DNA from 2 places in the Kitasatospora sp. UYEF31 genome. Region 2 is predicted to be linked to the other one. Evidence: riboswitches for the same ligand, from Rfam matches in the RefSeq annotation. Region 2 holds a riboswitch; the other holds the start of a gene.
What was found. Region 2 has a riboswitch for glycine ahead of gcvP (aminomethyl-transferring glycine dehydrogenase). Riboswitches for the same ligand answer to the same signal wherever they lie in the genome.
Positions count from the first base shown of each region.

Region 1 (3,886 bases), on a different contig from region 2:
ACTCCCGCACCGGGGCGACCGTGTAGGACATCTGCCCGGCGATCATGAACAGCTGTTCCTCCGAGGTGAAGACCGGGACGTACACGCCCCCGTCGATCTCGGTGGTCGGCAGGGTCAGGTCCCGGCTGTCCGGACCGCCCCCGGCCGGCAGCGGCACCCACACCTGCCCGTCACCCAGTGCCTCGATCAACTCACCGGTGCGGCCGGGGTCCCGCGCCGCCGCGAGGAGTGCGTACTCGACGGTGTTGGTCGGGAAGACCATGGGCGGAGCTCCTCGGAAGTACGGGCCGGCGGGTCCGGGTCACTCTAAACCGTGGGTTTCAGCGAATGAGATCCGCCCGATCCTGGACGCCGCGCCCCGGTCCAGGAGCACACACGACGCGGCCCCGGTGACGCCTCCACCGATGTCCGCCCGCAGTCGGTTCCAGGTCTGCACGTGCCGGTCGAACACCGGGGCCGTGACCCCCCGCCGCCGCTTCCGCTGACCGTCCAGCGCCTGCTCCCCGGTGACCTCAAGGAGAAGGAGGTGAAAGCTTTTGCCACGGGCCCGGGCGGCCCACGCGACAACCAGGCGCAGCCACGCGTTGCGCCCACTGTCGTGCAGCACCACCGGCCCGTCGCCGCACACCGCGGCGACCACCCTGACGTAGTGCTGGACCCGGACCAGCGGCCGGTACAGGCCGTACGGCAGCGGGCCGAGGCGGGTCCGCCAGACGAAGCTCAGCCGTTCCGCGTCGAGCAGTGCGGGCCCGGGGCGCACCGCGCGGTCGAGCAGCGTGCTCTTGCCGGCCCCGGGCAGCCCGGTGACCAGGACGACCGAACCCCGCGGATAGACGAGTGCGCGACAGGTACGCCGCCGCAGGTCGTGGACGCCGGACGGGCGCAACACCGACTTCCGGTGCCTACGCGGCGCGGGCACGCGCACCACCTGGGGCTCCCCGGATGGAACCACCGGTGCGACCCGGTCCCCAACAGCGCAGTCCCCCACCGGACTCGACATGGCCCTCTCCTTCATTGCGGCCATCCTGCACCGTGCGGGGCCCCCACAACTGCCGGTCTTCCCTCGAATACCCACTCCCCGTACGACAACGGTGGTGGACCGATACTGTGCTGTGCCAAGCAGTGTCCTCTTACATCTGCCCTACGCTCCGCAAGCTCCACTTCGGGCTGATGCCGGACACCGCAGCAGATCTGTGCTGTGCCAAGCAGTGTCCTCTTACATCTGCCCTACGCTCCGCAAGCTCCACTTCGGGCTGATGCCGGACACCGCCGCGGATCTGTGCTGTCCCAAGCGGTGTCCTCTTACATCTGCCCTACGCTCCGCAAGCTCCACTTCGGGCTGATGCCGGACACCGCCGCGGATCTGAGTAGCATTCGCCCAACAACCGCATATTGGCCGTCGACCCCGCGCGGGAGAGACCCTTCGGAGATGTTTCCGAGGTGGTCGCCGAAGGAGCAAATCCTCCCCGGAAACTCTCAGGCCCCCTGTACCGCCCGGGTGAGGCATCTCTGGAAAGCAGGCCGGAGCCCTTCCGTGCGCCGCTGTGCGCAGGAGTCCGGTCTCACCCACGGTGCAAGCCGCGTCTGCCCATGGCAGCGTTGGTGAAGCTCTCAGGTCCATGACAGAGGGGGAGGGCATCGACCGTGTTGGTGCGGCCGGGCCTGCCTTGTGTCCGCACCTGCTCCGCTGCTCCGTGAGGAGATCCACGCCCATGAGCACCGTCCCCGTTGAACGCCGCACGCCGCTGGACGCCGTCCATGACGCGCGCGGCGCCACCATGACCGACTTCGCGGGCTGGAGGATGCCGCTGCGGTACGGCAGCGAGAGCGCCGAGCACAACGCCGTACGCGAAGCCGCCGGTCTGTTCGACCTCACCCATATGGGTGAGATCACCCTGCGCGGTCCGGAAGCCGCCCGCGCCCTCGACCACGCGCTGGTCGGCTTCATCTCGAAGATCGGCGTGGACCGCGCCCGCTACTCGATGATCTGTGACGTCAACGGCGGAATCCTGGACGACCTGATCGTCTACCGGCTCGCCGAGACCGAGTTCCTGGTGGTCGCGAACGCGTCCAACGCGGCGGTCGTCGCCCGTGAGCTGATCACCCGGGCCGCGGGCTTCGACGTGACCGTCACCGACGAGTCCGAGTCGTACGCGCTACTCGCTGTCCAGGGCCCGAACGCGGTGAAGATCCTGCGCGGGCTCACCGACCTGGACCTCGACGCGGTGAAGTACTACGCGATCGACCGGGCGAAGGTCGCCGGCCACGAGGTGTTCCTGGCCCGCACCGGCTACACCGGCGAGGACGGCTTCGAGTTGTTCGTCACGCCGGACGCCGCGGTCTCGCTGTGGACCTCCCTGGAGGAGGCGGGTGCCGGGCTCGGCCTGATCCCGTGCGGCCTGTCCTGCCGCGACACCCTGCGCCTGGAGGCGGGGATGCCGCTGTACGGGAACGAACTGTCCACCGGCCTGACGCCGTACGAGGCCAACCTGGGCCGGGTCGTCCGCCTCGACAAGGAGGAGGACTTCATCGGCCGCGCGGCGCTGGCCGCCCGCGCTGAAGAGGGCCCCCGCAGCACCCTGGTCGGGCTGAAGCCGGCCGGTCGGCGCATCCCGCGGCACGGCTTCCCGGTGGTCGACCCCGGCACCGGCGAGAAGATCGGCGAGGTCACCTCCGGTGCTCCGTCGCCGACGCTGGGCCACCCCATCGCGATGGCGTACGTGCCGCTGGACCGGGCCGAACCCGGCACGCGGCTGGCGATCGACATCCGCGGCAAGGCCGAGCCGGCCGAGGTTGTGGCGCTGCCGTTCTACAAGCGCGCCTGACGCACACCCGCGTCCGGCATCTGAACCCCGTACACAAGCACCCCTTTCGATCCGGGAGAATCCCAGTCATGAGCAACCCCCAGCAGCTGAGCTACACCAAGGAGCACGAGTGGCTCTCCGCGGCACAGGACGGTGTGTCCACTGTCGGCATCACCGCCCACGCCGCCGAGGCGCTCGGTGACGTGGTCTTCGTGCAGCTCCCCGAGGTCGGCCAGGCCGTCACCGCGGGCGAGACCTGCGGTGAACTGGAGTCGACGAAGTCGGTCAGCGACATCTACTCCCCGGTCACCGGTGAGGTCGTCGCGGTCAACGACGCCGTCGTGGAGGACCCGGCCCTGGTCAACTCGGCGGCCTTCGAGGGCGGCTGGCTGTTCAAAGTGAAGGTCGACGGCGAGCCCGCGGACCTCCTCACCGCCGATGAGTACGCCGCTTTCGCCGGCGCCTGACCCACCCTTTGCTGCGTTTCAACGCGTGAAGACCGCCATTTCCAGCCGGGCCACCGGGTTTTCGGCTGGGGGTCCGGGGGTTATCCCCCGGGTAGACACCGTAGAGGAGCTGCTCCGTGACGATCCTGGACCAGTCACTGGCCGAGTTCGACCCTGAGGTCAACGCCGCCGTCAACCAGGAACTGCGCCGCCAGCAGAACACCCTGGAGATGATCGCCTCCGAGAACTTCGCCCCCGTGGCGGTTCTTGAGGCACAGGGTTCGGTGCTGACCAACAAGTACGCGGAGGGCTACCCGGGCCGCCGCTACTACGGCGGCTGCGAGTTCGTCGACGTCGTCGAGACGCTGGCGATCGACCGGCTCAAGGAGCTGTTCGGCGCCGCAGCCGCCAACGTGCAGCCGCACTCGGGCGCGCAGGCCAACGCCGCGGTCTACTTCGCGCTGGTGGAGCACGGGGACACCATCCTCGGTCTCGACCTGGCCAACGGCGGCCACCTGACGCACGGCATGAAGCTGAACTTCTCCGGCCGTGAGTACAACTTCGTGTCGTACAAGGTCGACGAGTCCGGCCTGGTCGACATGGCCGAGGTCGAGCGCCTGGCCAAGGAGCACCAGC
Region 1 covers NZ_JBXAWK010000033.1:3,175-7,060, reverse strand. Annotated here, with positions in the region: gene AC0Z36_RS17605 (enhanced serine sensitivity protein SseB) at 1-262, opposite strand, end outside; gene AC0Z36_RS17600 (AAA family ATPase) at 302-919, opposite strand; glycine riboswitch at 1,401-1,503, shown strand; gene gcvT (glycine cleavage system aminomethyltransferase GcvT) at 1,713-2,825, shown strand; gene gcvH (glycine cleavage system protein GcvH) at 2,894-3,271, shown strand; gene glyA (serine hydroxymethyltransferase) at 3,388-3,886, shown strand, end outside.
Region 1: another riboswitch for glycine. It lies ahead of gcvT (glycine cleavage system aminomethyltransferase GcvT); the one in region 2 lies ahead of gcvP (aminomethyl-transferring glycine dehydrogenase).

Region 2 (3,886 bases):
ACCGGTGGCGACGACGACCACGCGCATACCGGCCATGACGGCGGAGGCCGCGTTGGTACCGTGCGCGGAGGACGGGATCAGGCACACGTCACGGCCGGTGTCGCCGTTGGCCCGGTGGTAGGCGCGGACCGCGAGCAGACCCGCCAGCTCGCCCTGCGAACCGGCGTTCGGCTGGACCGACACCTTGGCGTAGCCGGTGATCTGCTCAAGCCCGGCCTCCAGGCTCTGGATCAGTTCCAGGTAGCCACCCGCCTGGTCGATGGGCGCGAACGGGTGCAGTGCCCCGAACTCCGGCCAGGTGACCGGCTCCATCTCGGTGGTGGCGTTGAGCTTCATCGTGCACGAGCCCAGCGGGATCATGCCGCGGTCCAACGCGTAGTCCTTGTCGGACAAACGGCGCAGGTAGCGCAGCATGTCGGTCTCGGAGCGGTGCGCGTGGAAGACGGGGTGGACGAGGAAGTCCTCCGTACGGAGCAGGTCCTCCGGCAGCGCGTCGGCGGTGGTCTTGTCGAGGCCGGCCACCTCGCCGGTGACGCCGGCCGCGCGCCAGACGGTGTCGACGTGCGCGCGGGTGGTGGTCTCGTCACAGCTGATCCCGACGTGGTCTGCGTCGACGAGGCGGAGGTTCACGCCCTCGGCGCGGGCGGCGGCGACCATCGCCGCGGCGCGGCCCGGGACCTCGACGACCACGGTGTCGAAGAAGTCGCGGTGGACGACGTCGGTACCGGCCGTACGGAAGCCCTCGGCAAGGATGGCCGCGAAGCGGTGCACCCGGCGGGCGATCGCGGTCAGGCCCTCGGGGCCGTGGTAGACCGCGTACATGCCGGCCATGACGGCGAGCAGCACCTGCGCGGTGCAGATGTTGCTGGTCGCCTTCTCCCGGCGGATGTGCTGCTCGCGGGTCTGGAGCGCGAGGCGGTAGGCCTGGTTGCCGTCGGCGTCGACGGACACGCCGACGAGGCGTCCGGGCATCGAGCGGGTCAGCTTCTGGGTGACCGCCATGTATCCGGCGTGCGGTCCGCCGAAGCCCATCGGGACGCCGAAGCGCTGGGATGAGCCCACCGCGATGTCGGCACCCATGGCACCGGGCGACTTGAGCAGGGTGAGGGCGAGGAGGTCGGCGGCGACGCTGACGAGCGCGCCGCGCCCGTGTGCTTCTGCGATCACGGCGGTGAGGTCGCGGACCTGGCCGTCGGCACCCGGGTACTGGAGGAGGACGCCGTAGAAGTCGCCTTCGGGCAGACCGGCGGCGGTGTCGGTGACGAGCACCTCGATGCCCATCGCCTCGGCGCGCGTGCGCACGACGGCGATGGTCTGCGGCAGAGTCTGCGCGTCGACGACGAACACGCTGCTCTTGGACTTGCCCGCGCGTCGCGCGAGGGTCATCGCCTCGGCGGCGGCGGTGCTCTCGTCCAGGAGGGAGGCGCCGGCCACGTCGAGCCCGGTCAGGTCGGTCACGACCGTCTGGAAGTTGATGAGGGCCTCAAGGCGCCCCTGGGAGATCTCCGGCTGGTAGGGCGTGTACGCCGTGTACCAGGCGGGCGATTCCATGACGTTGCGCAGGATCACCGGCGGGGTCACGGTGCCGTAGTAGCCCAGGCCGATCATCGGCGTGAGGACTTCGTTGCGGGCGGCGATGGCCCGCAGTTCGACGGCGACGGCCGCCTCGGTCAGAGCCGGGGGCAGGTCGAGGGCTTCGATCGTACGGATCGTCTCGGGGACGGCCGCGTCTGTCAGGTCGTCCAGGGAACCGAAACCGATGTGGGCGAGCATCTTCGCCTGCTCGTCGGCGTCCGGGCCGATGTGGCGGACGTCGAACGGCTGGGCCCGCTCAAGGCCGGCCAGGCTCCCGGGTCCCGAACGCGGCGGAACGGAAGGGACGTGGGACGTGGTCATCACGGAGGCCTCCTGGATTACTCCTGGCGGGTACGCGGCCGTACCCGTCGGTGGCCTCCCCCTCTGTCATCGGTACCTGAGAGCTTCACCCGCGGGCACGTGCGGGTTTGCACCGTCGGCGAGCCACCGGCCGTCTTCACCGGGGACTACTTTCCAGAGTGCTCTGTCCTACGCGGTACGGGGGCCTGAGAGATTCCGGGGAGGAGTTGCTCCTTCGGCGCCCGATGTGCGGACCAGTGACGGAATATGTTGTCGGATCCCGTTGCGGTCCCCACCCGGGACTCTCCCGCGCGGCCACATGAGCAGTGTCAAAGGTAGCAGCGGCCCACCCGGTGCGGGACCGGTCCCCTGGGGTTCCTGAGGTGCGGTGGCGTTTTGCCGCCGTACGTCCGATTCATGCCGTCAGGCCGGCTTCCCGCGCTGGTCAGGGGGCACGAGCGACTGCGGCTCGGCACCCGTGAGATCCGGATCGTCGATGCGGAACGTACGGACCCGCCCCGGAGTGGACCCGGGTGTCTCGAACCGTACGGTGACCCGGCCGACACCGCTGCCCTGCACCCAGCCCGGACCCCACTCGGTGTGCCCGACGTCCTGCCCGGGGTGCCAGACCGCCAGCGGCGGACGCCCCGGGTGGAAGACTGCGGGACCGCCGGGTTCCCACGCCCCGGGCTCCTCTTCGTCAATCCGTACGACTTCGGTGTCCGGACCGCTCCCGAACAGGTCCTGCTGCGCGTAGTCGGCGAGCCCCGACACCCCGACGCCGAGCAGCCGCAGGCCGCCTTCGTTGTCCACCTGGGCGATCAGCCGCTGCGCCGTCTCCCGGATGACGACAGGGTCGTCTGTGGGGCCGCGCAGTGTCTCGGAGCGGGTGAGGCTGGAGAAGTCGTAGCGGCGCACCTTGACCGTGATGGTGCGCCCGGACCGCGCGGCGGCGCGCAGGCGCTCGGTGCAGCGGGCCGCGAGCCGGTCGATCTCCCGGATGATCCTGGCCCGGTCGACGAGGTCGGTGTCGAAGGTGTCCTCGACGGAGACCGACTTGGCGTCGCGCTCGGCGACCACGGGCCGTTCGTCCCGCCCCTGGGCGAGGGCGTGCAGTCCGCGCCCGTGCGCCTGGCCGATCATCCGTACGAGATCGCTCTCAGGCAGGGCGGCGAGGGCTGCGACTGTGGTGATCCCGGCCTTGCGCAGGGTGTCGCCGGTCGCCGGGCCGACGCCCGGGAGGGCCCGCACGGACATCGGGTCGAGTACGGTCCGCTCCTGACCGGGTTCGATCACGGTCAGCCCGTCGGGCTTGTCCAACTCGGAGCCGACCTTGGCCAGGAGTTTTGAGGCGGCGGCGCCGACCGAGCAGGTGAGCCCGGTGATCTCGTAAATGTCCGCGCGGAGCTTCGTCGCGATCTCGACGACTTTGGCGGTGTCGAGCCGCCCGCGGTACGGACCCGCCTCCAAGTCGATGAACGCCTCGTCCAGGCTCAGCGGCTCGACCAGCGGCGACAGCTCCTGCATGAGCAGCATGACGATCTCGCTGACCTCCCGGTAGATCGTGAACCGGGGGTTCAGATAGGCCGCGTTGGGACAGCGCCGTCGGGCCTCGGACATCGACATGGCCGAGCGGACGCCGAACTTCCGGGCCTCATAGGAACAGGTGGACACCACACCTCGTCCGCCGAGACCGCCGACGATCACCGGCTTTCCGCGCAGACTCGGTTTCGCGGCCTGTTCGACGGCGGCGAAGAACGCGTCCATGTCCAGATGCAGGATCGAAGGCGCGGTTCTCACAGCTCAGATCATGCCTGACCGGGCTGACACCGAGCCGCGCCACCACGAGGCGACTGATCGAAGCGAAGCAGCGCGTCCCAAACGGGTCGAGGACGCGCAGCACCCCGAGCGGCCCCACCCCGCAAGGCGAAGACGCGCAGCACCCCGAGCGGCCCCACCCCGCAAGGCGAAGACGCGCAGCGCCCCGAGCGGCCCCACCCCGCAAGGCGAA
Region 2 covers NZ_JBXAWK010000002.1:112,114-115,999, forward strand. Annotated here, with positions in the region: gene gcvP (aminomethyl-transferring glycine dehydrogenase) at 1-1,896, opposite strand, end outside; glycine riboswitch at 1,950-2,059, opposite strand; glycine riboswitch at 2,060-2,195, opposite strand; gene AC0Z36_RS01560 (DNA polymerase IV) at 2,299-3,675, opposite strand.